DNA from 4 places in the Streptomyces sp. NRRL F-5755 genome. Region 3 is predicted to be linked to each of the others. Evidence: riboswitches for the same ligand, from Rfam matches in the RefSeq annotation. Region 3 holds a riboswitch; each other region holds the start of a gene.

Region 1 (7,225 bases), on a different contig from region 3:
GCCGAGCGGCTGGTCGTCGCGTACGAAGGACCAGGCGAGCATGGTGACCGGGCCGGTCAGCATGCCCTTGACGGGCCGGTCGGTGCAGGACTGGGCGTACGTCGTCCAGCGCACCGTCATCGGCTCGGGCCGCGAGATGTCACCGGCCAGGACCGGCGGACGCACATACCGCGTGCCGTACGACTGGACCCAGCCGTGCTGTGTGGCGAGGTAGCCGGTCAGCTGCTCCGCGAAGTACTGCACCATGTCGTTGCGTTCGGGCTCGCCGTGCACCAGGACATCGATGCCCGCCTTCTCCTGGAAGGCGAGGACCTCGCGGATCTCGTTCCTGATGCGCTCCTCGTAGCCGGCGGTATCGATGCGCCCGGCCCGCAGATCGGCGCGGGCGGCGCGCAGTTCACCGGTCTGCGGGAAGGAGCCGATGGTGGTGGTCGGCAGCAGGGGCAGGCCCAGGTGGGCCCGCTGGGCGGCGGCGCGCTTCGCGTACGGTGCCGAGCGGCGCCCGTCCGCGTCGGTGACGGCGGCGGCGCGGGCGCGTACGGCGGGGTCGTGGGTGATCGCGGAACCGGCGCGGGACGCCAGGTCGGCGCGGTTGGCGGCCAGTTCGGCGGCGATCGTGTGGGTGCCCTGCGCGAGGCCGCGGGCGAGGGTGGCGATCTCGGCCGTCTTCTGCTTGGCGAACGCGAGCCAGCGCAGGATCTGCGGGTCGATGTCGCGCTCGACGGCGGCGTCGAGCGGCACGTGCAGCAGGGAGCAGGAGGCGGCCACGTCGACCCGGTCGGCCAGCCCCAGCAGGGTGCCGAGCGTGGCCAGCGACTTCTCGTAGTCGTTGATCCAGATGTTGCGGCCGTTGACGACACCGGCGACCAGGCGCTTGCCGGGCAGGCCGCCCGCGGCGGCGAGCGCGTCCAGGTTGCCGGCGGCGGCCTCGGTGAAGTCCAGCGCCAGGCCGTCGACGGGAGCCTTGGCCAGGACCGGCAGGGCCTCGCCGAGCTGGTCGAAGTACGAGGCGACCAGCAGCTTCGGGCGGTCGGTGAGGGCTCCGAGGTCGCGGTACGCGCGCTCCGCGGCGTTCAGCTCGGCCGGGGTGCGGTCCTGGACGAGGGCGGGCTCGTCCAGCTGCACCCACTCGGCCCCGGCCGCGCGCAGATCGCCCAGGACCTCCGCGTACACCGGCAGCAGCCGGTCGAGCAGGATCAGCGGGTCGAAGCCGGCGGCGACCCCGGGGGCGGGCTTGGCCAGCAGGAGGTAGGTGACCGGGCCGACGAGCACCGGACGCGGCGTGTGCCCGAGGGCGAGCGCTTCTTTCAGCTCGCCGACCTGCTTGGCGGAGTCCGCGGCGAAGACCGTGTCGGGCCCCAGTTCAGGCACCAGATAGTGATAATTGGTGTCGAACCACTTCGTCATCTCCAGCGGCGCCACGTCCTGAGTGCCGCGCGCCATCGCGAAGTAGCCGTCCAGGGCGCCGGCCTCGACGGCGGCGCGGTGCCGGTCCGGGACGGCTCCGACCATGACGCTGGTGTCCAGGACGTGGTCGTAGTACGAGAAGTCACCGGTCGGCACCTCGTGCACGCCGGCGTCCACGAGCTGCTGCCAGTTCGCACGGCGCAAGCCCCGCGCGGTCTCCACCAGGGCGTCCGCGGTGACGCGGCCCTTCCAGTAGCCCTCGATGGCCTTCTTCAGTTCCCGGTGCTGACCTTGGCGGGGGTAGCCGTACACGGTGGCCCGTGCTGCCGCGGCTGCGGGCTTCGCTGTCACGGAACTCTCCTTCGCGGATGTGTTCTTGAGTACGTCCCGGAAACGGGACGAGAACGCGAAGGAACGACGCGTCGGACGAGCCGCGAAGCGTACGCCGACGCTCCTGCCCGCCTGACATGTACGGTTCCGGACCAAGTCCGGAACGCTCCCAACCCGCCCTCGAGGTCTCCGGGAAGACCGCGCACGCATGGACGCGCGCGGGCAACGGGCAGGTCTTCGGACTCGCGGGCACGCCTGCCGGGCTCTCCCGGCGGGCACCTACTGGCCGTCGCTTCCCGGATCCGCGGCCCGGATCCAGTGCGTATGACGGCGGTCGTTCCCGCTCACCGCTGCGGGGCAGTCCCGGATTCCCACCGGGTTCCCTCTTACGACGCGCCTGCCTGGCGGGCAGGGCGAACCAGCTGCACCGGACACAGTAGATCGAGCGGGGCCCGAGCGGACAGACCTGTTCATATGGCGGGACGGGAAATGAGATGGGGGGACGTCGAAGCCGTACGGGATCCGGCAGGGACCGGCCCGTACGGCTTCGGCGCTACGTGACGGAGGGTTCAGCCGGCAGACGGCTGCGACGTGCCGGAGGAGAACCGGCCGGACGCGAGCTTCCATTCGCGGTGCAAGGTGCCCAGCGGAATGCGCTTCTGGAAGAGCGGAGTGCCGAAGATCGTCAGCTGGGCCTGGAGCGAGCCGCTCAGATCCAGCCCTCCGAAAGCCTTCCAGTCGGCCGTGACGGAACCCTTCCCGTCGGAGGAACCGATGGCCGCGGCACTGGCCTCGCCGCGCAGATACGGAGCGACATCGGCGCTCACACCGACCGCACCGTACAGGCCGACGCTCGCCTCGGTACCGAGCGTGGCCTTCGCCTGGCCCGATGCCGTCACAGCGGCCTGTACGGGGGTGGAGTGCATGCCGGATTCGCTGACGGGCTTCCAGCCCCCGGCCCAGGAGTAGCTGCCGCCGACCCGGAAGTCGCCCTTGAGGTCCTGCTTGATGTCGACGCTGACCCGGCCGTCCGCCTCGACCGCGAGGTAGCACGTGAGGTCGAGGTTGACGACGACCGGCACCGGGCCGACCTGGATGACCGGATCGGCGTGGAGCTTGGCGAACGGCATCCGCAGCGGCTTACCCGTGGAGGCAGCGGCCTGGCCCTTGAAGCGCCACTGGGAGGACCAGTCACCGGACAGCCCGATGAACGCGCCGCCGGGTGCCGTGTGGTTGGCGGAGGCGGGAGAGGGCGTGGCGTGCGCTCGGCTGCCGTCGTAAGCGAACTCCACCTTGGGCGACAGCTGCACGAAGCCGCCAACCGAGGCGGAGGCACTCGCCGGGGCGCCCTCCGCGGTGGCGACCGAAGCACCGACGTCCAGGCGCAGACTGCCGAGGGGCAGCGTGGCACCGTGCGGCCCGAAGCGGCGCTCGCCATTCTTCGCCCAGGAAACCTTCACCCCCTTGACCAGCGGCTCGACCGAGACGGCAGCCGGATCGACGGGCACCTTCCCATCGGCCTTGCCCTTGCCCAGCAGCGCATCGAGCGTGGCCGGCGCGGTGTTGACCTCGGTGCCCTTCGCCGTCGTGCCCCGTACGGCGGTGACCTTGGCCAGGACGCCGCTGGGGGCGCCGGGAGCGGGCGCGCTCGCGATGACGTCGCCGACGGCCACGGCCGAGTTCTTCGCGGGAGCGGAGGCGGAGGGAGTGGGGGAGGGGGCGGTGGATGCGGAGGCCGAGGAGGACGGGTTCGGGAGGTGCTTCGCCGGGCTGACGACGACCGCGCGGCCGCTGCGGCGGTCGTACGAGGCGACCCGTACCGCGGACTTGTACTGCGGGCGTCCGTCGCCGGACGGGCGGGCCACGGCCGCCGCACCGGCGGGGCCGGACGACGTGGGAGCCGCACCGACGGCCAGCCGCTGCCCGCCGCTGCCGCCCTTGCCGGCGGTGACGTCGGCGGCGTCATGGCCCTCGGCGGCCTGGGCGGCGGTCGCCCCGGCGCCGGGTTCGCCGGACCCGCCGGTGCCGGCGTCGGGGCCGGCGCCACTGCCCGACGAACAGCCGGAAGCCAGCAGGGAGATGACGGTCAGGGCAGGTATGAGTGCCTGCTTGGTGATCGTACGCAAGGTGAGCCCTAGAGAATGTGGGGTGGGGCACGCCGTGACGAAGTCGCCTCCGGCAACGGCGCCTCACAACAATGGGACGGTTGCGAAGAAGTGCGGATGTGCGGAAAGGGAGCTGGGTGATCATGCCATGACCGGTGGTCCGGGGCGAATTCGGGCTGTACGCCGGGGCATTGATATGGACCAATGATGATTTCGCGGTGAACTATCTCGGGGGTGCGGGGGATTCCGCGATGGGTGGTCCGGTCTGCTGAATGGTTGAGGGGGCAACGGAAATGGGGTGGTGGGATTGCGGGGGTGTTCTTGGTGGTCTTGGTGGTCTTGGTGGGGTGGTGCCGGGGAGGGGCGTGGGGGAGGGGTGTGGGGGCGCGCTTCGAGAGGTCGCGCTTCGAGGGGTGGGGCTTCGAGAGGCTGCGCTTCGAGGGGCGGGGCGTGTCGCTTGCGGTGCGAGGCGTGACGCGTCCATCCGTACGGTACGGGCCTGAGCGAGCGCGCCGAAGGGGCGCCGCCCGGCCTGAGTTGCCCGATTGGCGGGCGCCGGGTTGTGGCCCGTCTGTCTGATCTGGTGCCCACGCAGCCCGTCGCGGCGAGGGCCCCCGGCCCCTGCGCGACCTCCCCGTCTCCCTGGGGCATCTGGCCTCCGAGCCGAACGATGCGGCCCATCGCCCCGAACTGCTTTGTGCCCATATCACACACCTGCACGCTCACCATGCGCGACCGGGTTGTTTCCCCGGTTTTCCGGCGGAGCCGCCACCGCTTCCGGCACATTCGGTGCATGAACGGTTACGAGGACAGGGTGCCCGGCTACCTCACCTTCCGGGTGGCTCCGCAGGACGGGCCCATTGCCGCCCTGGCGGACCTGGAGGCGTGGCAGGCGCGCGAGCGCTACCCGGAACTTCTGGGGGTGGGGCTGGCGGAGTTCTTCCACGCGAAGGAGCGCGATGCCGGCGGTTGGGAACTGTCCGAGCACGGCGCCAGCGAACCGCAGGGCGCCAGGGATTCCCTGGGGTCGCACTTCCGCCTGCGGGCCAAACGGGCCGACGAATCCGGTGACGCGGCGGCGCAGAAGGTGTGGATGGCGGCGGCGTTGCGCATGGACCGGGAGGTCGTCGACGAGATCTGCGTCCGTGGCGAGCGATTCCGTATCGTACGGGCGTCGAAATTCATCCGCATGGGCCGCAGCGGTCCCGAACCGCCCCGCCCCTCCGACCCCGATCCGGCGGAGGTCGGCGAAGCGCTTCGCGTGCCGTCCCGGACCAAGGGATTCGTTGTTGATCCTTACGTCAGTACCGGCCTGTCCGACGGCCTTCTGAAACTCGATCTCGTCCACTTCGTCGGCGGTTCCCCCAATGCGCCCGCGGAGGTACGCATCGACGCCCTGCGCGCCGCCGAGAAATACCCGGGCGGTGTGCTGCTGCCGGCGGTGTTCATGACCTCGGAACGGGTGGACGGGCAGTGGAGGGCGCAGAATCCGGGGGCGTCGGATTCCACTCCGCAAGGGGCCAGGGACGGGCTTGCCGCATGGCTCCGGGTGATGGCCCCGTTCAATCTGCGGCTGTCGGAAGAGAAGCGGGCGGAGTATGCGCGAGCGGCCGATGCGCTGGACGAGAAGCGGAGCAACGGTCTGAGCGTCGATGGGCGCCGGTTCCGTATTACGCGGGTGGAGCGGCTGGTCCGGATCGGCCCCAGCGGACCGGAGGGCCCGCGGCCCAGCGATTTCGACCCCCAGCCTCCCGTGGAGGTCCACACCCAGCAGTTGAAGGATCAGGGGCTGTGGAAGGAAGAGGACGAGCCGCTCGAACTCGACGCACGGACGCTGGAGTTCAAGGCATTGTGGGAGCAGGAAGAGGCTCGCCGAGCGGCGGCCAAGGAGCGCAAGACGAATAAGAAGCGCACCTGAACGCAGTAAGTCGCTGTTGTGCTCGGTGAATCACTGTTGAGCTCGGCTCCGCCCCGACGGAGCCGAGCTCAACTGCATCTATACGCACACTCCTGCCACCACTGCCCCGTCCCGCATGGCCCGGGCGGACGAAATCCGGTCGCGGCCGACGCCGGGCGCTGCTAGCTTGCGGCCGTGGATCTCTTCTCACGCTCTTGGACGGCGCTGCGCACCGCGGTCGCCGAGCTTTCGGACGAGGATTTCGCGCGGCCGTCGGGCTGCGCCGGCTGGCTCGTACGGGACCTGGTGTGTCACCTGATCATCGACGCCCAGGACGTCCTGATCACCCTCGTCACCCCCGCCGACACGGAACCGACCCGCGACGCGGTGACGTACTGGGAGGTCGCCGACACGCCGCCGACCGGTGACGACCCGCTCGACGCGCTGATCGTCCGCCTGGCCGCCGCGTACGAGGACCCGGGGCTGCTCAAGTTCCATCTGGACGACCTCGGTTCCGCCGCCGGCCGCGCCGCCGAACTCGCGGACCCCACGGTCAGGGTCAGTACCCGCGACGTCGTACTCACCACGGGCGACTACCTTTCCGCGTACGTTCTGGAGTGGACGCTGCACCACCTCGACCTGATCGCGCACGTGCCGAACGCGGCGGAACCGCCCACCGAGGGTCTGGCCCGAACGCGGGAAATGCTGGAAAAGATCGCCGGCGCCGCATTCCCCTCGTCGTTCTCCGACAAGGACGCACTGCTGATCGGGACCGGACGACGCACGCCGACCGAGACCGAGAAGGCCGAACTGGGAGAGCTGGCCGCGAAATTGCCGTTCGTCATCGGGTGACCGGACTCTCGTAGGCTCCTGCCGTCGGCAGGGCCGTGTGACGCTGGCCGGACCGGCCCTCGGCGCCCCAACTAATCAACCTTGACTAGTGGCGCCTTGGCGCGTACCTTCTTCTTCGCGCAGCCATGTCCGATGGGTGTGCGACCGAGGACTTGAGGAGACGTTCGCGTGACCTTTCTGCCTGACACCGGGTACGTGCCGACCGATGAGGACCGTACGAGCCTGGATGACTGGTTCGCGGAGTACGACGCGCAAAGTGCGAAGCGGAATGTCGAGCGCATGGCGGACATGGCGGTGTTTCCCCTGAACCTCGTGAGCGACGATGCGGCCGGCAACGGGCGCTCGGCGCAGTGGGACCGCGAACAATTCGTCGCGACGATGACGCAGGTGATGGGTGAGGGGAACGAGGACATCACCTTCGAGTCCACCCGGACGCCCGTATTCCTCTCGGCCTCGATGGCCGTGGTCTTCACGGACTCGACCATGACCCAGGCGGGGCAGTCCACGCAGTTGCGGTATGCCGACATCCTGATCCGCCGGAACGGGAAATGGGCGTTCCAGACCATGATTCAGGGTGGATGGGGCGACAACTTGTAAGTCCGGAGGCCCCTGACCACTCTGAATCATGGGGTGT
Region 2 (7,225 bases), on a different contig from region 3:
CCAGCTACGACTACCCGTCCCGCTTCGTCCACCTGACCGCGGGCGTGGCCCTGCCGCTGACGCTGGCGGCACCGGCGGTGTATGTGCTGGGGCGGGCGCTGGTCTGACGTCGCTGTTCACAGGCGGGCCCGGAAATGCCCTGGGCCCGCCTGTGCGCAAGCCCGTCCGGCGATTGAGGACATCCGCGCGGCAGCGCCGGATCCACCGGCCCCCAGGCCGCGGAAAAACTCCGGCTCCCATGAGCCGGTTAGGCTCACGGGAACAGACCGGGGGTCTGACCCGGTACGAAACCGGGCCGAAATCGGCCCCACGCCTGGGGGTAAGGGTTCGATGCGCGCACTACGAGTGCTGTTGGTGATCGTCGTGATACTCGGCGGCCTGTTCGTGGCCGCCGACCGTGTGGCCGTGAACATCGCCGAGGACAAGGCCGCGGACAAGATCCGCAGCAGCCAGGGGCTGGACCGTACGCCGGAGGTCTCGATCACCGGCTTCCCGTTCCTGACACAGGTCGCCGGCCGCAGCCTGGACGAGGTGGACGCCACCATCGACGGGCTGAACGCCACCGCCGAGGGGCGCACGCTGCGCATCCAGCAGTTGTCGGCGAAGTTCCATGATGTGAAGCTGACCAGCGACTACACCTCGATCGAGAGCGCCGCGAGCGCGTCCGGCGAGGCCCGTATCTCGTACGCGGACCTGACCACCGCGTCCGGCAGGAACGTCAAGGTGAGCTACGGCGGCGAGAAGAACGGCAAGAGCCAGGTGAAGATCTCGCCGAATCTGCCGAGCCTGCCGATGCTGAACTCGCTGGAGGTCACCGGCACAGTGAGCGTCGTCAACGGCGACACCGTACGGCTGCGCGCCGACTCGCTGCCGGCCCTGTGCTCGCAGCTGTCCGCCTGCCGCGACCAGGTCCGCGCGCAGACCGACCACGAGTGGAAGCTGAACCGGCTGCCCGGCGGCCTGAAGCTGGACAAGGTCGTCTCGACGCGCGACGGCATCTCGATCTCGGCCAGCGGCACGAACGTCAAGCTCCAGGGCTGATCTCCGCCCACGGCACCGGCCGGGGCACCCCCCACCCCCGGCCGGGCCGGTAACGGTACGGAACACCGCGAATCGCCCGGCCGTCCGAGCACTGAGACACCGCGTCCCGCACATCAGACCCGCACCGCCGCGCAGGCCGCACCCGGACGCCCCACAGCCCTCCTCCAGCCCCACCGCATACCGCCATACGGACGACCGCGTCTCAGCATCCGACACACCGGTGACACGTCAAGCCGTCCCTCCCTACGATCGGTCGCATGCAGAGCTCTCTGAGCGGTTCCCGTCACCGGGGACAGGCGAATCTCACGAAGCGGCGGGCAGTCGACCTGTGCCGCGTCGCCGCCATGCTCTGTCGCACTGCCTGACGGGCGGCCTCTCCCCCCGTACACGCCCGGCCCGCTGAGGCCACCCCTGCCACTTCCCACGCAGCGCCGCGCCCCTCGCCGCAGCGCGCACCGGCGTACGCGTGCCCCGCAACTGCCCCGGAGGAGAACAACATGAGCCGTAGCGACGTCCTGGTGGACGCCGACTGGGTCGAGGCCCACATCGACGACCCGAAGGTGGTCATCGTCGAGGTCGACGAGGACACCTCGGCCTACGACAAGAACCACATCAAGAACGCCGTCCGCATCGACTGGAAGCAGGACCTCCAGGACCCGGTGCGCCGCGACTTCGTCGACCAGGCGGGCTTCGAGAAGCTGCTCTCCGCGAAGGGCATCGCCAACGACGACACGGTCGTCCTCTACGGCGGCAACAACAACTGGTTCGCCGCGTACGCGTACTGGTACTTCAAGCTGTACGGCCACGACAGCGTCAAGCTGCTCGACGGCGGCCGCAAGAAGTGGGAGCTGGACTCCCGCGACCTGGTCGACGGCTCGCAGGTGCCGAACCGCCCGCAGACCGACTACAAGGCGAAGGCCCAGGACACCTCCATCCGCGCCTTCCGGGACGACGTCGTCGCCGCGATCGACAAGCTGAACCTGGTCGACGTGCGCTCCCCCGACGAGTTCAGCGGCAAGCTGCTCGCCCCCGCGCACCTGCCGCAGGAGCAGTCGCAGCGCCCCGGCCATGTACCCAGCGCCCGCAACATCCCGTGGTCGAAGAACGCCAACGACGACGGCACCTTCAAGTCGGACGACGAGCTCAAGGCCCTCTACGAGGCCGAGAACGTGGACCTGGCGAAGGACACCATCGCCTACTGCCGGATCGGCGAGCGCTCCGCGCTCACCTGGTTCGTCCTGCACGAGCTGCTCGGCCAGTCCAACGTCAAGAACTACGACGGTTCGTGGACCGAGTACGGCTCGCTGGTCGGCGTGCCGATCGAGCTGGGCGCCGCAAAGTAGGCGCACCGCCGCAGTACCGCCCCCGTACCCCTCAACCCTCCAAGGAAGTACCGACATGTGTGGAGCACAGGCCGGCGGCCCGGACGCTTCGACGATCAAGCCGGGCGAGACCACCATCCAGGGCAGCGTGACCCGCGACGGCCAGCCCGTCACCGGTTACGTGCGCCTGCTGGACAGCACCGGCGAGTTCACCGCGGAGGTCCCCACCTCGGCGACCGGGCAGTTCCGCTTCTACGCGGCCGAGGGCACCTGGACGCTGCGCGCGCTGGTGCCGGGCGCGACCGCCGACCGCACCGTGGTCGCCCAGCAGGGCGGCCTCGCGGAGGTCGCGATCGCCGTCTGACGACGGCGACCCATACGTACGCGCGTACGGCCGGAGGGCCGCACCCCAGGGGTTTGGACGCCTTGGCTGGGGGTGCGGCCCTCCGCGCTTCCCAGGCACCCCCACCGGACCTACGGTGGAAACATGTCCGCGCACCAGCGTCCGCCCGCGCAGCGCCGGCACCGCCGGTACTTCGCCCTGATGGGCGTGTGCATCACCCTGTTCGTGCTGGCGTGGGGTGTGGTGCGGCTGTGGTCCGTGCCGGCGGCCGTGGCGATGTGCGTGGTCGCCATGGTCATCCCGCCGTTCGCGGCGATCACCGGCAACCGGCGGGAGCCGGGTGAGCGCTGGTGGGACGAGTCCGGCGACCCGGAGTCGGACCGGTGGTGGCGCGAGCTCGACGATCACGGCCACGGGCGCCGCTGAGCCGCGTACGCCCGGCCCGCCCGCTTCCTGGCCGCAGGCGCCCGCCTCAGTACACCAGCGCCTGCACGCCGTCCGGCATGACCTCGCTGACGAAGACCTGCGCCCCGGCGATGCGGGCGCCCTCGATCAGGTCCTTCTCCTCGATGTCCCGGCGCGCCGCGCACTGCGTGCACACGGTGATGGTGCCGCCGCCCGCCGTGATCGACTCGATCAGGTCGGGGAGCGGGGCCGCGTGCGGCAGCTCGAACTCCGCCGCGCGGCCCGGCAGCGCGAACCACGCCGACTCGCCGGTCAGCCACAGCGAGACCTGCACCCCGCTCGCCACGGCCACCGCCGCCACGGTGAACGCCTGTGAGCACCGCTCGGGAGCGTCCGCCCCCGCCGTCACCTTGATCACCAGCTTCTTCGCCATGTGGCCACTCTAGGGCGCGCGGCGGACCTCACAGCGCTGCCCCCGGCCACGCCGACTAGACTCGCTCCCGGTCCGTAACACCTCACTGACGTCCGAGGAGCGCGCTCGTGCTTGAGGCAGTCTTCACCACCCTGCTCGTCCTGGTCGCCGTCGGCGTCGTCGCCTTCGCCGGGCTGACCTGGAAGAAGCTGTACCAGGGCCAGCGCTGACCCCCGCCGGACAGACCAGAACCTCCCCCAATACAGATCGCCTGAGCTGATGATCGAGATCCCGTCCGACCTGAACCCGGCCCTCGTGCCCCTCGCCTTCCTGCTGGGCAACTGGGAGGGCGCGGGCGTCGCCGACTTCCCCGGTTCCGAGAAGTGCAACTTCGGCCAGGAGGTCACCTTCACCCACGACGGCCGCGACTTCCTGGAGTACACCTCGCACAGCTGGGTGCTCGACGGCGAGGGCAAGAAGGTCGCTCCGCTGGAGACCGAGTCCGGCTACTGGCGCATCGACAAGGACCGCAAGGTCGAGATCGTGATGATCCGCGACGGTGGGGTCGCGGAGGTCTGGTACGGCGAGCTCGCCGACCAGAAGCCGCAGATCGACCTGGCCACCGACGCCGTCGCGCGCACCGCCGCCTCTGGCCCGTACAGCGGCGGCAAGCGCCTGTACGGCTATGTGAACAGCGACCTGATGTGGGTCGGCGAGAAGGCCACCCCCGAGGTCCCGCTGCGCCCGTACATGTCCGCGCACCTGAAGAAGGTCGTCGACCCGCGCGAGTGGGCCAAGGACATCAAGGACCTGCCGGACGACGGCATCGCGTTCTTCAAGTAGACAGCTTCTTCAAGAAGACAGCACATCGTCACACAGCGCCCCGCGGGGGAAGTCCGGTGAGAGTCCGGCGCTGACCCGCAACGGTAAGCGGAAGCCTGCTTCCGCAAGCCCGATCGCCCGCGGGGGCGCCCGTTCCTGACAACTCGCCGTGGACTGCGAGGGGACTCCGCCGCCGGCCTCGCGCCACGCGCCGTCACCCTTACCGTACGGAAGCGGCCCGAGCCGAAGGCGTACGTCCCCTTGGCCGCCTCCGCCCGTACCGCCGCTCCCCCGGAGCCCACCTCCGGGCCGCGCCGTACCGCCGCCCCGGTGCGTACCGTGCCGCTGGCCGCCGGGCTGGTCCTGGCGCTGCTCGCCTCACTGCTGTGCGGCGTCGGCCTCGGCGCATCCGGCGTGGGGTGGACCGATGTGCTGCGCTACCTCGGCGCGGGGCTGACCGGCGGCACCATCGCCCCGGACGAGGTCTCCGCGTACACCATCGTGTGGGAGCTGCGCTTCCCGCGCGCCGTGCTGGCCGCCGTGGTCGGCGCCGGGCTCTCCGCCATCGGCGTCGCCGTGCAGGCCCTGGTGCGCAACGCGCTCGCCGACCCGTTCGTGCTCGGCATCTCCTCCGGCGCCGCGGTCGGCGCCAACGCGGTCCTGCTCTTCGGTTCGCTCAGCGCGCTCGGCGTGTGGGCGCTGTCCACCGCCGCGTTCGGCTCGGCGCTGCTGGCCATGGTGCTGGTGTACGCGGCGGCCCGCAGCGCGCACGGTCTGACCCCGCTGCGCCTGGTCCTGACCGGCTCCGCGATGTACTACGGCTTCTCCGCCGTCTCCACGCTGATGATCTTCGCCCATGACCACGGCGAGGCGGCGCGCTCCGCGATGATGTGGCTGCTCGGCAGCCTCAGCGGCGCGGGCTGGGGCTCGGTACCGGTCGCCGCCGCCGCGGTGGCCGGCGCGCTGCTGTACCTGACGCTCTCCGCGGGCCGCCTGAACGCGCTCGCCATGGGCGACGAGTCGGCCGCCGCGCTCGGCGTGGACCCGGGACGGCTGCGCCGGGAGCTGTTCGCGGTCACGGCGGCCGTCACCGGCGCGGTCGTCGCGGTCAGCGGGGCGATCGGGTTCGTCGGGCTGATGGTGCCGCATGTGACGCGGATGCTGGTGGGCGCGGGGCACCGCCGCGTGCTGGCGGTGGCGCCGCTGCTGGGCGCGGTGCTGCTGGTGTGGGTGGACATCCTGTCCCGGGTGCTGCTGGCGCCCGTGGAGCTGCCGGTCGGGGTGATCACGGCCGTCATCGGGGTGCCGTGCTTCGTCCTGCTGATGCGGCGGCGCGGCTACTCGTTCGGGGGCGGGGCGTGATGCGGGGATACGGCACATCGTCCGGAGGCGAGGTCTGATGCGGCTCGATATCGACGCGGTGTCCGTGGACGTGGCCGGGGCCCGGCTCGTGCACGACATCACCCTGCACGCCGGCAGCGGCCGGGTCGTCGGGCTGGTCGGGCCCAACGGCAGCGGCAAGTCCACGCTGCTGCGCTGCGCGTACCGGGCGCTGCGCCCCGCCGCCGGGGCGATACGGCTGGACGGCGCCGACCTGCACGCCATGGACGTACGCGAGGGAGCCCGCCAACTGGCCGCGCTGCCGCAGGAGTCGGCGACCGAATTCGGCTTCACGGCCGCCGAGGTGGTCGCCATGGGGCGGCTGCCGCACCAGCGCGGATCGGGGCGCCCCAGCGCCGCGGACCTGCGGGTGTGCGAGCGCGCGCTGGACCGCACCGGCGCCGCGCACCTGGCCGAGCGGGCCTTCCTGAGCCTGTCCGGCGGCGAGAAGCAGCGCGTCCTGATCGCCCGCGCGCTGGCCCAGGAACCGAAGGTGCTCGTACTGGACGAGCCGACCAACCACCTCGACATCGCGCAGCAGTTGGAGCTGCTGACGCTGGTGCGGGACAGCGGACTGACGGTGCTGACCGCGCTGCACGACCTCAATCTGGCGGCCGGGCACTGCGACGAGCTGTACGTCATCTCCGGCGGCCGGATCGTCGCCTCCGGCGCGCCGCACGACGTACTGGCTCCGGAACTGCTCGCCGAGGTCTTCGGGGTGCGCGCGCACCGCGTACCGCACCCCGAGACCGGCGCCGTCCAGCTGCTGTTCGACCGCCTGCCCGGCCGTACCGGCGCACCGACCACCCCATGAGGACCTTCATGCGCACCCGCCACCGCTCCGCCGCCCTGCTCACCGCCCTCGCGCTCGCCGCGCTCACCGGCTGCGGCGCGCACGTCGCCGAGGACGGGAAGGGAGACTCCGCCAAGGCTTCCGGCTCCGGACGGTCCGGGCACTACCCGGTCACCATCGAGAACTGCGGCACGAAGACCACGTACGACAAGGCGCCACAACGGGTGGTCACCAACGACGTCGGGATCGCGGACATCATGTTCGCGCTCGGGCTGGAGGACCACATGGCCGGGTACGTGATGCCCGAATACCGGGGCAAGATCGACGCCGTCGCCTGGAAGGACGCGTACGGCAAGGTGCCCTGGCTGTCCAAGAAGGCGATCACCAAGGAACTGGCCCTGGACGCCAAGGCCGACCTGGTCTTCGCCGGGTGGAACTACGGCTTCGGCGAGGACAGCGACGTCACCCCCGCCTCCCTGAAGAAGCTCGGCATCGGCAGCTATGTGCTGACCGAGTCGTGCCGCAACGGGGCCGACGGCGAGAAGGGCACCGCGCGCGGCGTGATGCCGCCGCTGGACGCGCTCTACACCGACCTGAGGACGCTGGGGAAGATCTTCGACGTCGAGAACCGGGCGGACGCACTGATCGCCAAGTACCGCAAGCAGGTCGCCGACGCGCAGGCCAAGGCGCCCGAGGACGGCGCGCGG
Region 3 (7,225 bases):
ACTCCTCGTCGCCGGACAGGAGCCCGTCACCAACCAGATCACGACGGCGCTGACCACCCTCCTCCGGCACCCGGAACACCTCGCGCGGCTGCGCGACGACCCCGCGCTCCTCCCCCGCGCGGTGGAGGAACTGCTCCGCTACGACAGTGCTTTCGAGCTGACGACCTGGCGGTTCCTCGCGGCGGACGCGGATGTGTCGGGCACGCGGATCCCGGCCGGCGACTCCGTGATCGTCTCGCTGTGCGCGGCCAACCGCGACCCCGCCCGCTTTCCCGCCCCCGACACGCTCGACTTCGACCGTACGCCCAACCCGCATCTCGCCTTCGGCCACGGCATCCACTTCTGCCCGGGCGCCACGCTGGCCCGTACCGAACTGCACATCGCCCTGGAGACGCTGCTCCGCCGCCTGCCGGGCCTGCGCCTGGCCGTGCCGGACGGCGACTTGAGGTGGATACCGGCGGTGCTGGCGCGTGGGGTGGATGAGCTTCCGGTCTCTTACGGGGCGGTTGGCGGGGCTGCGGGCAGCGATGGCGGGGCGGGTACGGAACCGGCCGGACCGGCTCCGTACGCCTGCCCCTTCAGCAGCGCTGCCGGAGAGGCCGCCGCCCGATGAGACACCCGGCTCCCAGCGCACCGGCCGCCATGGCCACCGATGTCCTCGCCACCCTCCTCCCCCACCACCGCACCCTGGAGGCGACGGCCCCGGCGCACGAGGCGGCGCCCGCCGACTTCCCGTATCAGCTCCAGCAGTTGGAGCACCTGATAGCGGCGCGCCGCCCGATCGTTCTCACCCTCCCCGGCTTCCCCTGCAAGTCCCCCAACCCCGCCAAGGTCCTCGGCCGCCTCCCCGACGAGGGCGAACGCCTCGCGCTGCGCTTCCTCGACGGGCTCTGTGCCCGGATCGGCGAGCGGTACGCGCCGGGCGCACGGCTCGTCATCTGCTCTGACGGGCACATCTTCAGCGACCTGATCGGCGTCCCGGACCCGCACGTCGACGCGTACAACGACGCGCTGCGCGCCATGATCCGTACGGCCGGGCTGTCCCACCTGAGCACCTTCGACCTCCGCGACGTCTACGGGGACCTGCCCTGCGACGCCAAACGCGAACAGGTACTCCGCCGGTACGCCCCGTCCCTGGGCGCCCTGCGCGCCGAAACCAAGGGCGCGGCGGCCCACGACGGCGAAACGCTGCGCCTGTACCGGGGCATCACCCGCTTCCTGTTCGAGGACACCACCGGCTTCGAGGGCACCCGTTCCGCGCTGCAACGCGCCTGCCGCAGCCGCGCCTACGGAGTCATCCGGCGCAGCCGCGCCTGGGGCGAGCTGATCGCCGAGCACCACCCCGACGCCGTACGGCTGTCCATCCACCCGCAGCCGCGCGGCGCGGCGAAGTTCGGCATCCGGCTGCTCGACGCGCCCGACGCCTGGATGACGCCGTGGCACGCGTGCGTACTGCGGCAGGCCGACGGCGGCGTACGGCTGCTGCGCGCGGCGGACGCGGCCCGGCTGGGGCACCTCGTCCACCGGGACGGCCGCCCGAGCCACTATGCGGAGGGAGCCGGGCGGCCGGTGCCGGTCCGGATGACGGCTCAGGTGCCGCCGTCCGCGACCCGCCGCTGATCCACGGCGATCAGCGGGTCCCTCGTCAGCGGATGGTCGACCACCGTCGCCCGTACCCCGAACACCTCGGCCAGCAGCTCCGGCGTGAGCACCTCGCGCGGCGCGCCGGACGCCACCACCGCCCCCTCGGACAGCACATGCAGCCGGTCGCAGACCGAAGCCGCCGCGTTCAGGTCGTGCAGCGAGACGAGCGTCGTGCAGGCCCGGCCGCGCAGCAGGGCCAGCAGCTCGACCTGGTGCCGTACGTCCAGGTGGTTCGTCGGCTCGTCCAGTACGAGCACGTCCGGGGCCTGGGCGAACGCGCGGGCCAGCAGCGCCCGCTGCCGCTCGCCGCCGGACAGCGCCGAGAACCGCCGCCCGCCGTACCCGGCCAGTCCCACCTCGGCCAGGGCGCGGGCCACCGCCTCCCGGTCGGCGCGGTCGTCACCCGCGAACGCCCGCTTGTACGGGGTGCGGCCCATCGCCACCACCTCGTGGACGGTGAGTTCGAAGTCGCCGCCGCGTTCCTGGGGCAGGGCGGCGATGTGCCGGGCGGTACGCGTCGGCGGCATGGACCGGATGTCCTCCCCGGCCAGCAGCACCCGGCCCGCATCCGGCCGCAGGTGCCGGTAGACGGTACGCAGCACCGTGGACTTGCCGCTCCCGTTCGGTCCGATCACTCCCGCGATCTCCCCCGGCGCGGCCATCAGATGTACACCGGCCACCACGCACCGGCCCGCGTAGGACACGCGCAGGTCCTCGATGTCGATACGCAGGCCGGGGGCGGGGCGGGGGTGTTGGTCGCCGATACGGCCACCCGTATCCACATCCACGTCCGCTTCCGTCATGCTCTTCCGGCTCATGCCCCCACTCCCAACCGCCGGTCCAGCACATAGAGCAGCACCGGCGCACCGATCAGCGCCGTCACCACCCCCACCGGCAACTCCTGGCCGTCCATGGCGGTACGGCACACGATGTCGACCACCACCAGCAGCAGCGCCCCGGTGAGCGCGGCCAGCGGCAACAGCCGTCGGTGGTCGCCCCCGACGATCAGCCGGCACAGGTGCGGCACCATCAGGCCCACGAAGGCGATGGCCCCGGACACCGCGACCAGTACGCCGGTCAGCAGGCTGGTCACCACGAACAGCAGCCGGCGCAGCCGGACGACGTCCACGCCCACGCTCGCCGCCGTCTCGTCCCCCATGGTCAGCGCGTTGAGCGCGCGGGCACGTGCCTGGAGGGCCAGCAGCCCGGCGGGCACGGCGAGCACCGGCAGGGCGAGCGTGCCCCACGTGGCGCCGCCGAGGCTGCCCATCAGCCAGAACAGCACGCCGCGCGTCTGCTGTTCGTCCCCGGCCTGGAGGACCAGGTAGCTGGTGAACCCCGCCAGGAACTGCCCGATACCGACGCCCGCGAGCACCAACCGCAGCGGCGCGAAACCGCCACCGCGCCGCGCCAGCGTCCAGACCAGCGCGAACGCGGTGAGCGCCCCGGCGAAGGCGGCCAGGGACAGGCCCAAGCCCCCGCCCAGCCCGAACGCCCCTCCCGCTCCCCCTGCTCCGAACACTCCGTCCATCCCGGCCATGACCCCCGCGCCCAGCACGATCGCGGCCACCGCGCCGAGCGAGGCGCCGTTGGAGATGCCCAGCAGGTACGGGTCGGCGAGCGGGTTGCGCACCAGCGCCTGGGTGGCCGTACCGACGAGCCCGAGCCCCGCGCCGACCAGCGCGGCGAGCAGCGCCCTGGGCACCCGCAGCTGCCAGACGATCAGATCGTCCGTACCGGGCCGCGGCGGCTCCCCGCCCAGCCGCCGGAACACCACCGACCACACCTCGCCCGGAGCGATGTCGGTGGCACCGAGCGAAACGGCGGCGGTCAGCGCGACGAACAGGGCGAGGAGGAGCCCGACGGCGATCCAGAGCGTGTGGGCGGGGCTTGGGGGCGTACGGGTGGGGCCCGGGGGCTTATCGGTGGGGCCTGGGGCCGTACCGGCGGGGCTCGCGTCCGTACGAGCGGGCCCCGCGCCCGTACCGGCCGGCCCCGCATCCGTACGGGCCCGCCCCGCAACCAACCGCCTCATCAGCGGCCCGCCCCGCCGGCAGCCAGGCCATCCGTGCCCTCCGTGCCCTCCACGCCGCCCAGCCGGTCCGGATACAGCGTCGCCGCGATCCGCCGTACCGTATCGGCGTTGCCGACCCCCGCGATGGTCGTCCGCTCCGAGCCGATGCGCAGGAATTTCCCTTCCTTCACCGCGCGCAGGCCCGCCGTGGCCGGGAACGTCCGGAGGAATTGCTCGGCCTCGTCGAACGCCTTCTCATTGGCCGCGGCGCTGCCCCGGTTCCGTACACCGAGCTGGATCCAGTCCGGGTCCTTGCCGACCACGTCCTCCCACGAGACCCGCTGGAAATCCCCCGCGCAGTCCGCAAAGACGTTCCGCGCCCCGGCCTCGGTCAGCACCGCGTTCGCCACCTGCCGGTTGCAGACGGCCACGGGCTGCTTCGTTCCCGCGTCGAAATCGAAGAAGAAATACGAGGGCCGTTTATCCGCCGGTACGTCCGCGATGGCCTTACGTACCCCGGCAACCTTCTTCTCCATCTCCGCCACCAGCTGCAACGCCCGCGGCGACGTGCCCGTGACCTGCCCGAGGCGCCGGATGTCCCCCTCCACCGCGGACAGATCCCGCTGCGGCACCTTCTTGCGCGGCGCGCATGCCGTCGAGGCCAGATAGACGTGCTTGATGCCCGCCGCGGCGAATTCCGTCTCGGTCGGGCCGGTCGCCGCCCCGCCCATGTTGCCCATCGAAGCGAATGTGTCGATGTAGAGATCGGCCCCGGAACCGAGCAGCTTCTCCTTCGGAATCACCGTTTTGCCCAGGACCGGCACCCGCTGCGCCCGGGCGTCGAGTTCACCCGGCAACGTGCCTTTGCCCGGCGGGAAACCGGTGCCGACAATCCGGTCCTCGACACCCAGCCGAAGCAGCATCTCCAGACTCGCCGCATTGCTCGTGACGATTTTCCGCGGCGCCGTGGAAAACGTCGTCTTCCGCCCGTCGCAATCGGTCACAGTCACCGGAAAGCCACTCGCCTCGCCATCCCGGCTGCCCGAGGCCCCGGCCTCCCGCCCGTCGGCGCTGCCGCACCCCGCGGCCAGCGCGGCCACCGCCAGCACCGTCACCGCCGCCGTCACCGTCCGGCCCTTCGCCCCCAACCCCGGTCCCGGACCCACCACGTGCCCATTGATACGAGGACGCATATGCCCGCTCTCCCTGCCTCTCGACTGTCCGACGGCCCGCCGGCGCGGGCCCGGATCAGGTAGTCGAGCGACCGGCGCCCCGGGTTCCCGAGGCAGTGGCCCGGTGGCCGGCGCGCTGACCGGCGGCAGCGACGGCGTTAGAGTGTCCGGGCCGTGGTGTTCGGGAAGACCGGTGACGACCGTAAGGTCCAGGCCGGAGCGGCCCTCGCCACTGTGATCGGGAAGTTCCCGCCCCTGCCCGTACGCGCCCTTCGCCGTACGGAGCCACTGGCCGCAGCCCGCGGCCGGGAAGGCCGGGGCGGGCGCGCACACCCGTCAGCCAGGAGACCGGCCACGGCATCTCACGAACTGATCCACGAGGTGCTGGAGCGTGACCACCGGATGCCCCTGTCCACAGATCCCCCCTACTCTTCTTCCCCTTCCTCCCCTTCCCCCGCTTCAGCCGCGTCGCCCTCAGCTGCCCCCGACGGCTCCCGCGGCGGCTCCCCCGATGGCCCCGCCTCCCCCCTGCCCGACTTCCGCTGGCGGCGGCAGGACACCGTGCGGACCGCGGGACTGATAGCGGTCATCGCCGGGCTGCACATCGTCGCCTTCGGCGTGCTCTTCCTGCTGGTCGTACCGCACCACTACGCGGTGGGCTCGCAGGTCTTCGGCGTCGGCCTCGGCCTGACCGCGTACACCCTCGGCATGCGGCACGCCTTCGACGCGGACCACATCGCCGCCATCGACAACACCACCCGCAAACTGATGGCCGACGGCAAGCGGCCGGTCTCCGTGGGCTTCTGGTTCGCGCTCGGACACTCCAGCGTGGTCGTCGCCATGGCGGCGCTGGTCGCCGGCGGCGCGCAGCTCGCGGGCACCCTGCTGGACGACGAATCGCGCACCCACCAGGTGCTCGGCACCGTGGGCACCACGGTCTCCGGCGGTTTCCTGTACCTCATCGCCGCGCTCAACCTCGTCGCGCTGGCGGGCATCTGGCGAGTGTTCCGCGCCATGCGACAGGGCCGGTACGACGAGACGGAGCTGGAGCAGCACCTCGACTCGCGCGGCTTCATGAACCGCATACTGGGCCGCTTCACCCGCTCCATCACCCGGCCCGGCCAGATGTACCCGCTCGGCCTGCTCTTCGGCCTCGGCTTCGACACCGCGACCGAGGTGACGCTGATGGTGATGGCGGGCAGCGGCGCGGCGGCCGGTCTGCCCTGGTACGCGATCCTGGTGCTGCCGCTGCTGTTCGCGGCCGGAATGAGCCTGTTCGACACCCTGGACGGCACGTTCATGAACTTCGCGTACCAGTGGGCGTTCTCGAACCCGGTACGCAAGGTCTACTACAACCTCACGATCACCGGCCTGTCGATCGCCGTCGCGTTCTTCATCGGCACCATCGAGCTGGTCACCGTCCTGCACGACAAGCTGGACCTGAAGGACGGCGTCACCGGCTGGATCTCGTCCATCGACCTGGACAACGTCGGCTTCATCATCGTCGGCCTGTTCGTGGTCGTCTGGGCGGCGGCCCTGGCCTACTGGCGCTTGGCCGGGGTGGAGAAGCGCTGGTCGGCGCGGACTTCGGGAGCGGAGGCCGGGGTCGGGGAGGGCGGCTGACAGAGGCTGGGGGGCGGCTGGCAGAGGTCGGGGAGGCGGCCTGACGGGACCGGGGTGAGCCAACGTGCTACGAAGCTGGCCAGACGGTACGCGATACGCCCCTGCCCCTCACCCTCTGCCCCTCCCTCCCCTCAGGTGGCCGACCCGGCCGCCGCCCCCGTCTTGAGGTCCCGCCCCCAGCGCGCCAGCTCCGCTTCGAGGTCGAGCGGGCGGAGCCGGTCCGGTTCGTCCGGCCCCGGCCAGTCCTCGCGCGGCACCCGCCACATCACCTCGAACTCGTTGCCGTCCGGGTCCTTCGCGTACACCGACTTGGACACCAGGTGATCGGTGGCGCCGACCAGCGCACCCCGCTCCGCCAGCTCCGCCGCCACGTCCGCCAGCTCGCCGAGGGTCCCGACCTCCCACGCCAAGTGGTAGAGCCCCACCCGGCCGTGCTCGGGCCCGGGGGCCGCGGCCCCCACCGCGAACAGCCCGAGATCATGATCGTTGGCCGTTCCCTCCGCACTGAGGAACGCGGCCCGCCCCGGAATCTCCGTATCCACCCGGAACCCCAGCGTCTCGCTGTAGAAGGCCACGGCGCGCGCCACATCCCGTACGTAGAGCACCGCGTGATTCAACCGCCGTACCGCCACGTCAATCCCTCACCTTCCGCTGCTCACCGACAACTTCCCGACCTGCCCGCCCCCGCCCTGCGCCGCTCACTTGCGGATCAGCAGGAACACGACCGCCACGACCACACCGAGCACCAGGGCGGCCACGCCGTACGCCAGCC
Region 4 (7,225 bases), on a different contig from region 3:
CTTCGCGGCGTCGACGAGATAGCCGGTCTGGCCCCTCTGACTGGTCGGGGTGACAGGTTTGCGCGGCTCGGGGAATTGCGTGTACCGGGCGCGCTCCTCCCGGCTCATCCGACCGGTTTCCACCTCGCGGTCCAGAATCCACTTCCACCGCGCCACCGCACGCCGGTGATTCGCCTCGCTCAGCGCCGGATCGTACTGCTCGGCTCCTTTGAGCAGCGCGGCCAGCGCCGCCCCCTGGCTGGGGTCCAGATCCTTGGCCGGAATGCCGTAGTACGCGTTCGCGGCGGCCTGGATGCCGAACGAATGCCGCCCGAAATAACTGGTGTTGAGATACCCCTGGAGTATCTCCGACTTGGACTTCCGGTTGTCCAGCTTCAGCGCGATGAAGAACTCCTTCACCTTGCGCTTGAGCGTCTGGTCCTGCGAGAGGTAGGTGTTCTTCACGTACTGCTGGGTGATGGTGGAGCCGCCCTGCGCGTCCTGGCCCTGGGCCATGTTCACCGCGGCCCGCGCGATACCGGAGAGGGAGACACCGGAATCGGAGTAGAAACTCGCGTTCTCGGCGGCGATCACGGCGTGTTCCACCGGGTCGGGCACCTGGTCGAGGGTCACGTTCTGCCGGTTGACGGCACCCTCGGTCACCATCTGACTGCCGTCCGCCCAGTAGAAGACGGTGGCTTCCTGGCGTGCGGCGGCGTTCTCGTCCGGGATGTCGACCTGGGCGTACACGAAGGCGAAGAGCCCGGCGCAACCGGCCGCGCCGACGGCCGTGACGCCGAGCTGCTGTCTCCAGGACGGCAGCCACCGGCGCCAGCCGCTGCGGCCCCGGCGGGGATAGTCGATGAACCGCTTTTTCGGTTGCTCGCTGCCCTTCATACAACGGGAGAGCCGACGGCATACGGCAGGGTTGCCGTCGTCGGCGCGTTGTCATCGACTCATCAAATCCGGTCCGGATTCGTCGGACATAAAGAAACGGACGGGGCCGGTCCGCACGTGCGGACCGGCCCCGTCCGACTGCTCGGGACGCCTCGGATCAGAACTCGTCGTCGAAGGAGACCGAGCCTTCGACGGCGACCTGGTAGGCCGAGGCGCGCCGCTCGAAGAAGTTGGTCAGCTCCTGGACGTTCTGCAGCTCCATGAAGGAGAACGGGTTCTCCGAGCCGTACACCGGCGCGAAGCCCAGGCGCTGGAGGCGCTGGTCGGCCACGCACTGGAGGTATTCGCGCATCGACTCGGTGTTCATGCCCGGCAGCCCGTCACCGCACAGGTCCCGGCCGAACTGGAGCTCCGCCTCGACGGCCTCCTTGAGCATGTCGGTGACCTGGCGCTCCAGCTCCTCGTCGAAGAGGTCCGGCTCCTCCTCGCGCACCGTGTCCACGACCGAGAACGCGAAGTTCATGTGCATGGTCTCGTCGCGGAAGACCCAGTTGGTGCCGGTGGCCAGACCGTGCAGCAGGCCGCGCGAACGGAACCAGTACACGTACGCGAAGGCGCCGTAGAAGAACAGGCCCTCGATGCAGGCCGCGAAGCAGATCAGGTTCAGCAGGAAGCGGCGGCGGTCGGCCTTCGACTCCAGGCGGTCGATGGTCTCGACCGAATCCATCCACTTGAAGCAGAACTCGGCCTTTTCCCGGATGGAGGGAATGTTCTCCACCGCGGCGAACGCGGCGGCGCGGTCGTCCGGGTCGGGCAGATAGGTGTCCAGCAGCGTCAGATAGAACTGGACGTGCACGGCCTCCTCGAAGAGCTGCCGGCTCAGGTAGAGCCGCGCCTCGGGGGAGTTGATGTGCTTGTAGAGCGTCAGCACGAGGTTGTTCGCCACGATCGAGTCACCGGTCGCGAAGAACGCCACCAGTCGCCCGATCAGGTGCTGCTCGCCCGGCGAGAGCTTGGCGAGGTCGGCGACGTCGGAGTGGAGGTCGACCTCCTCCACCGTCCAGGTGTTCTTGATCGCGTCGCGGTAGCGCTCGTAGAAGTCCGGGTAGCGCATCGGACGCAGGGTCAGCTCGAAGCCCGGGTCGAGGAGGTTCTTCTTGCCGGTGGTGGCGGTGTGCGCGGCTGCGGCGCTCTTTTCGGGTGCGGTGGTCACTGACATGCCTCGCAGGACTCGGGGTTTTCCAGGGAGCAGGCGACGGCCTCGGGGTCGGCCGCCTGGGCGGGTACGGGAGCGGTCTGCGCGCCCCCGCCCGTGCCGCGCGCGGACTGGGCGATCCGGGTCGCCGGCCGCGAGCGCAGGTAGTACGTGGTCTTGATGCCGCGCTTCCAGGCGTAGGCGTACATCGAGCTGAGCTTGCCGATGGTCGGCGACGCCATGAACAGGTTCAGCGACTGGCTCTGGTCGAGGTAGGGCGTACGGTCCGCCGCCATGTCGATCAGCGCGCGCTGCGGGATCTCCCAGGCCGTCCGGTACAGCTCGCGGGTCTCCGCGGGAATCCAGTCCAGCTCCTGCACCGAGCCGTTGCCCTCGCGCAGCGCGTCACGGGTCCGCTCGTCCCACAGGCCCAGCGCCTTCAGCTCCTCGATCAGGTACGCGTTGACCTGGAGGAACTCGCCGCTCAGCGTCTCGCGCTTGAACAGGTTGGAGACCTGCGGCTCGATGCACTCGTACACGCCCGCGATCGAGGCGATGGTCGCGGTCGGCGCGATGGCCAGCAGCAGCGAGTTGCGCATGCCGGTCGCCGCGATACGGGTGCGCAGCGCCGCCCACCGGTCCGCCCAGCGCGGCTCGGCGTTCGGGTAGTGGTCGGGGTGCAGCACGCCGCGGGCCGTACGGGTCGCGGACCAGGCCGGGTGCGGGCCGTGCCGCTCGGCGAGGTCGGCGGACGCCTCGTAGGCGGCCAGCATGATCCGCTCGGAGATACGGGTGGACAGCTCCCGCGCCTCGGGCGAGTCGAAGCCGAGCCGCAGCCGGAAGAAGACGTCCTGGAGGCCCATCAGGCCCAGCCCCACCGGCCGCCAGCGCGAGTTGGAGGCGCCGGCCTGCTCGGTCGGGTAGAAGTTGATGTCCACCACGCGGTCCAGGAAGGTCACGGCCGTACGGACCGTGGCGTCCAGCCGCTCCCAGTCCATCTCGCCGTTGTCACCCAGGTGAGCGGCAAGGTTGACCGAGCCGAGGTTGCAGACCGCGGTCTCACCGTCGTCGGTGACCTCCAGGATCTCGGTGCACAGGTTCGAGGAGTGCACCACCTTGCCGGGCTCGGCGGTCTGGTTGGCGGTGCGGTTGGCGGCGTCCTTGAAGGTCATCCAGCCGTTGCCGGTCTGGGCGAGGGTGCGCATCATCCGCGCGTACAGGATGCGCGCCGGGACCTGCTTGACGGCCAGGCCCGCGGCCTCCGCCTTGCGGTACGCCGCGTCGAACTCGTCGCCGTACAGGTCCACCAGCTCCGGCACGTCGCTGGGGGAGAACAGCGACCAGTCGGCGTCGGCCTCGACGCGGCGCATGAACTCGTCGGGGATCCAGTGCGCGATGTTCAGGTTGTGGGTGCGCCGGGCGTCCTCGCCCGTGTTGTCGCGCAGCTCCAGGAACTCCTCCAGGTCCGCGTGCCAGGTCTCCAGGTAGACGCAGGCCGCGCCCTTGCGCCGGCCGCCCTGGTTCACGGCCGCGACCGAGGCGTCCAGGGTGCGCAGGAACGGCACGATGCCGTTGGAGTGGCCGTTGGTGCCGCGGATCAGCGAGCCGCGGGCACGCACCCGGGAGTACGACAGGCCGATGCCGCCGGCGTGCTTGGACAGGCGCGCGACCTGGTGGTAGCGGTCGTAGATCGAGTCCAGCTCGTCCAGCGGGGAGTCCAGCAGGTAGCAGGAGGACATCTGCGGGTGCCGGGTGCCGGAGTTGAAGAGGGTGGGGGAGGACGGCAGGTACGACAGCGTGCTGGTCAGCCGGTACAGCTCGGCGACGTCGTCCACGGCCCGCTCGCTGTGGCCCTCGGCCAGGCCGCAGGCCACGCGCAGCAGGAAGTGCTGCGGGGTCTCGATGACCTGCCGGGAGATCGGGTGGCGCAGCAGGTAGCGGGAGTGCAGGGTGCGCAGGCCGAAGTAGCCGAACCGGTCGTCGGCGCCATCCGCCAGGGCCCGGTCGACCAGCGCGTCCAGGCGCGCCGCGTGGGTCCGTACGAACTCCGCCGTGTCGTCGGCGATCAGGCCCTCGCGGTGGCCGGTGGCGACGGAGGCGGAGAAGGCGGTCGCCCCCTCCGCGGCCGCCTCCTCCGCGATGGCGCGGGTCAGCAGGCGGGCGGCCAGCTTGGAGTACTGCGGCTCGTCGCCGATCAGGCCGGCGGCGGCCTCCATGGCCAGCGAGCGCAGTTCGGCCTCGTCGGAGCCGGCGTGGCGGCCGCGCAGCGCGGCGGCGGCGATCTTGCCGGGGTCGGTGGCGTCCAGGTCGGCGGTGAGGTCGGTCAGCGTGCGCAGCAGCGCGGCGCCGGGGCCGTCCTCGGCCCGGCCGCCGGCGTCCTGCCGGGGCTTCGTGTCCTTCGCGGGCTGCACGACCTGCTGGGTTGACGCGGGCTCCGTTGGCGCGATGGTCACGTGCTGCTCTCCCTCACTCGGCGGGGGCCGGGGGAGGAGCGCGACGGCCGCGTACGGGCGTGCGGCACCCCTGGCACGGCGAGGGGCGCGCGGGCACACCGCGCAGCGTCCACCGGCCCAACCCGCGAGGCCCGGACGTATCGACGACCGCGCCGGGGGTGGCGCGGGCGTACTGCGGGCAGGTCTTCGGACTCACGGGTGCGGATTGCCGCACTTCGTACACCGTTGCGGGACAGTTCCGGATTCGCACCGGATTCCCCTGCGACGACAGCGAGCACGAGCATACATCTTGTGCTGCCTCGTGCACCCACCCCCATATCTTGTGTCGCGTTGTAACGGGGTTGTCCCGAGCCGTGGTATTCGGCAGCCGTTCCGGCGTCGTTCGCAGAGGCTCTGCGGCGCCCCTGCGAAGGCTTCCTGGAGCCGTTGCGGGCCTTGCGGCCGGGGGCTGACGGCCCTCCTGGACGGGGGCTGATGCAGGGGGCGTATTGGTGGCGCGGAATGTCCCTGATGCGTTGACCGGGACTCCTGAAGCGTATTGGCTCCTTGTCTGCTCCGTCGCCCGGCGGGGCGGGTGGGGGACGTGATGTGAGGGGGGAAACATGCGAAGAAACGGTGCTGCGCGTGGCGTGGCCAGGACCGTGGGGCTGCTGGCCGGAGCGTGTGCCGTGGCGGGGGGGCTGCCCGCGACGGCCGCTGCCGCGCGGCCGGCCGCCCCGGCGACCGAACGGGTCAGCGTCGCTGCCGACGGGACGCAGGGAAACGGTTTCTCGGGCGGTCCGACGCTCAGCGCGAACGGGCGGTTCGTGGCATTCACCTCGGAAGCCACCAATCTGGGACCTGCCGACGCCAACGGCCAACAGGACGTCTACGTCAAGGATTTACGGACGGGAAAGGTCGACCTGGTCAGCGTCGCCGGTGACGGCACCAGCGGCAACGCCCTGTCCGGATCACCCGAGATCAGTGCCGACGGGCGGTACGTGGCCTTCTACTCCTCGGCGTCGAACCTGGTGCCCGGCGACACCAACGGCGAGGGCGACGTGTTCGTCCACGACCGGCTGACCGGCCGCACCACGAGCCCCACCGCGGGCGCGGGCACGTCCCCGTACGGCTACGGGGTCCAGAACTTCGCCCTCAGCGGCAGCGGCCGCCACCTCGCCTTCGGCTCGTACCGCGCGGACCTGGTGCCCGGCGACACCAACGAGCGCCTGGACGTCTTCGTCCACGATGTGCAGAAGAAAACGACGCAACGCGTCAGTGTGGCGAGCGACGGCACCCAGCCCGACGGCCCCTCCGGCTTCCCGTCGATCAGCGCCGACGGCCGCCGGGTGGCGTTCACCTCCAAGGCGACGAATCTCACCCCCGCCGGTCCCGGCTTCCGCCGCCCGCCGCCGCAGGACCCCATGTACGTCCACGACCTGGACACCGGCCGGACGAGCGTGGCGAGCCTCGGCTCGACCGGCGCCGTGGTCGGCGTGTCGCCGTTCCCGCGGCTCAGCCCCGACGGCCGGCACGCGGTCTTCACCTCGGTTGCCGACGACGTGGTGCCGGGCGACACCAATGGCACGTACGACATCTTCGACCGCGACCTGGAGAAGGGCACCACCCGGCTGGTGTCCCGCGCGCACGACGGGGCGCAGGGCAACGGCTGGTCCTCCGACGGGCGGCTCAGCGCGGACAACCGGCGGCTCTTCTTCACCTCCACGGCGACGAACCTGGTGCCCGGCGACACCAACGGCCAGGTGGACGCCTTCGTCCGCGACCTGCGCACCGGGCGGGTCGAGCGGATCAACGTCACCGCGGACGGCGGCCAGTCGTCCTCCTGGACCAACGTCGCGGTGCCCGACGCCACCGGCCGGCTCGCGGTCTTCGACTCGCGCGACGACGGACTGGTGCCCGGTGACACGAACGGGACGGGCGATGTCTTCGTCCGCCGGCTCCCGCGCTGACGCAACGGCGACGCATCCACGTACCCACCAGGAGGAGAACCCGCCATGAGGTCCACCCGCAGCACCGTACGAAGACTCGCCGCCGTCACGGGGGTGTGCGCACTCGCCGCGCTGCTGCCCGCAACGACGGCCGCCGCGCAGCCCGCGCCGCCGTCCGGCACCGAGCGGGCCAGCGTCGCCGCCGACGGCACGCAGGGCAACGGCGGCTCGTCCGGTTCGATGATCAGCGCCGACGGCCGGTTCGCCGTCTTCGACTCCGACGCGACGAACCTGGTGCCCGGCGACACCAACGGGCAGCCGGACATCTTCGTGAAGGACCTGCGCACCGGCGCCGTCGAACGGGTCAACGTCGCGAGCGACGGCACCCAGGCCGACTCCTGGTCGTCCACGCCCACCATCAGCGCCGACGGCCGCTACGTCGCCTTCGCCTCCGACGCCGCCCACCTCGTGCCGGGCGACACCAACGCCGCCACCGACATCTTCGTGCACGACCGCAGGACCGGGCGCACCGAGAGCGTCACCCTCGACGGGCGGCCCCCGCAGGGCAAGCAGGGCTCCCAGATGCCGGTGATCAGCGCCAACGGCCGGTACGTGGCGTTCGCCTCCAGCCGTGAGGACCTGGTGCCCGGGGACACCAACAAGGCCCAGGACATCTTCGTCCGCGACCGGAAGACGGGCACGGTCAAGCGGGTGAGCGTCACCGCCACCGGAGAGCAGGCCAACGGCCCCTCCGCCAACCCGGTGATCACCTA

Evidence for each region. A riboswitch is a leader RNA that binds a small molecule or an ion and turns the genes downstream of it on or off. The one in region 3 is predicted to bind cobalamin.
Region 1: another riboswitch for cobalamin. It lies ahead of metE (5-methyltetrahydropteroyltriglutamate--homocysteine S-methyltransferase); the one in region 3 lies ahead of ADK86_RS29225 (HoxN/HupN/NixA family nickel/cobalt transporter).
Region 2: another riboswitch for cobalamin. It lies ahead of ADK86_RS15690 (FecCD family ABC transporter permease); the one in region 3 lies ahead of ADK86_RS29225 (HoxN/HupN/NixA family nickel/cobalt transporter).
Region 4: another riboswitch for cobalamin. It lies ahead of ADK86_RS18945 (ribonucleoside-diphosphate reductase subunit alpha); the one in region 3 lies ahead of ADK86_RS29225 (HoxN/HupN/NixA family nickel/cobalt transporter).

What each region holds. Positions count from the first base shown of each region.
Region 1 covers NZ_LGCW01000206.1:25,706-32,930, reverse strand. Annotated here, with positions in the region: gene metE (5-methyltetrahydropteroyltriglutamate--homocysteine S-methyltransferase) at 1-1,758, opposite strand, end outside; cobalamin riboswitch at 1,948-2,175, opposite strand; gene ADK86_RS17670 (hypothetical protein) at 2,307-3,863, opposite strand; gene ADK86_RS17665 (DUF5954 family protein) at 4,636-5,760, shown strand; gene ADK86_RS17660 (maleylpyruvate isomerase N-terminal domain-containing protein) at 5,935-6,591, shown strand; gene ADK86_RS17655 (nuclear transport factor 2 family protein) at 6,760-7,188, shown strand; gene ADK86_RS17650 (alpha/beta fold hydrolase) at 7,225-7,225, opposite strand, start outside.
Region 2 covers NZ_LGCW01000148.1:39,521-46,745, reverse strand. Annotated here, with positions in the region: gene ADK86_RS15725 (hypothetical protein) at 1-107, shown strand, start outside; gene ADK86_RS15720 (DUF2993 domain-containing protein) at 331-1,041, shown strand; gene ADK86_RS45640 (putative leader peptide) at 1,299-1,406, shown strand; gene ADK86_RS15715 (sulfurtransferase) at 1,539-2,384, shown strand; gene ADK86_RS15710 (DUF1416 domain-containing protein) at 2,440-2,727, shown strand; gene ADK86_RS15705 (DUF3099 domain-containing protein) at 2,851-3,132, shown strand; gene ADK86_RS15700 (DsrE family protein) at 3,179-3,544, opposite strand; gene ADK86_RS15695 (FABP family protein) at 3,803-4,366, shown strand; cobalamin riboswitch at 4,375-4,506, shown strand; gene ADK86_RS15690 (FecCD family ABC transporter permease) at 4,607-5,707, shown strand; gene ADK86_RS15685 (ABC transporter ATP-binding protein) at 5,745-6,539, shown strand; gene ADK86_RS15680 (ABC transporter substrate-binding protein) at 6,548-7,225, shown strand, end outside.
Region 3 covers NZ_LGCW01000284.1:111,188-118,412, forward strand. Annotated here, with positions in the region: gene ADK86_RS29200 (cytochrome P450 family protein) at 1-613, shown strand, start outside; gene ADK86_RS29205 (L-tyrosine/L-tryptophan isonitrile synthase family protein) at 610-1,620, shown strand; gene ADK86_RS29210 (ABC transporter ATP-binding protein) at 1,590-2,375, opposite strand; gene ADK86_RS29215 (FecCD family ABC transporter permease) at 2,459-3,679, opposite strand; gene ADK86_RS29220 (ABC transporter substrate-binding protein) at 3,679-4,785, opposite strand; cobalamin riboswitch at 4,989-5,202, shown strand; gene ADK86_RS29225 (HoxN/HupN/NixA family nickel/cobalt transporter) at 5,200-6,453, shown strand; gene ADK86_RS29230 (VOC family protein) at 6,585-7,085, opposite strand; gene ADK86_RS29235 (DoxX family protein) at 7,152-7,225, opposite strand, start outside.
Region 4 covers NZ_LGCW01000230.1:13,068-20,292, reverse strand. Annotated here, with positions in the region: gene ADK86_RS18955 (transglycosylase domain-containing protein) at 1-876, opposite strand, end outside; gene ADK86_RS18950 (ribonucleotide-diphosphate reductase subunit beta) at 1,034-2,095, opposite strand; gene ADK86_RS18945 (ribonucleoside-diphosphate reductase subunit alpha) at 2,086-4,524, opposite strand; cobalamin riboswitch at 4,684-4,821, opposite strand; gene ADK86_RS18940 (TolB family protein) at 5,154-6,473, shown strand; gene ADK86_RS18935 (TolB family protein) at 6,519-7,225, shown strand, end outside.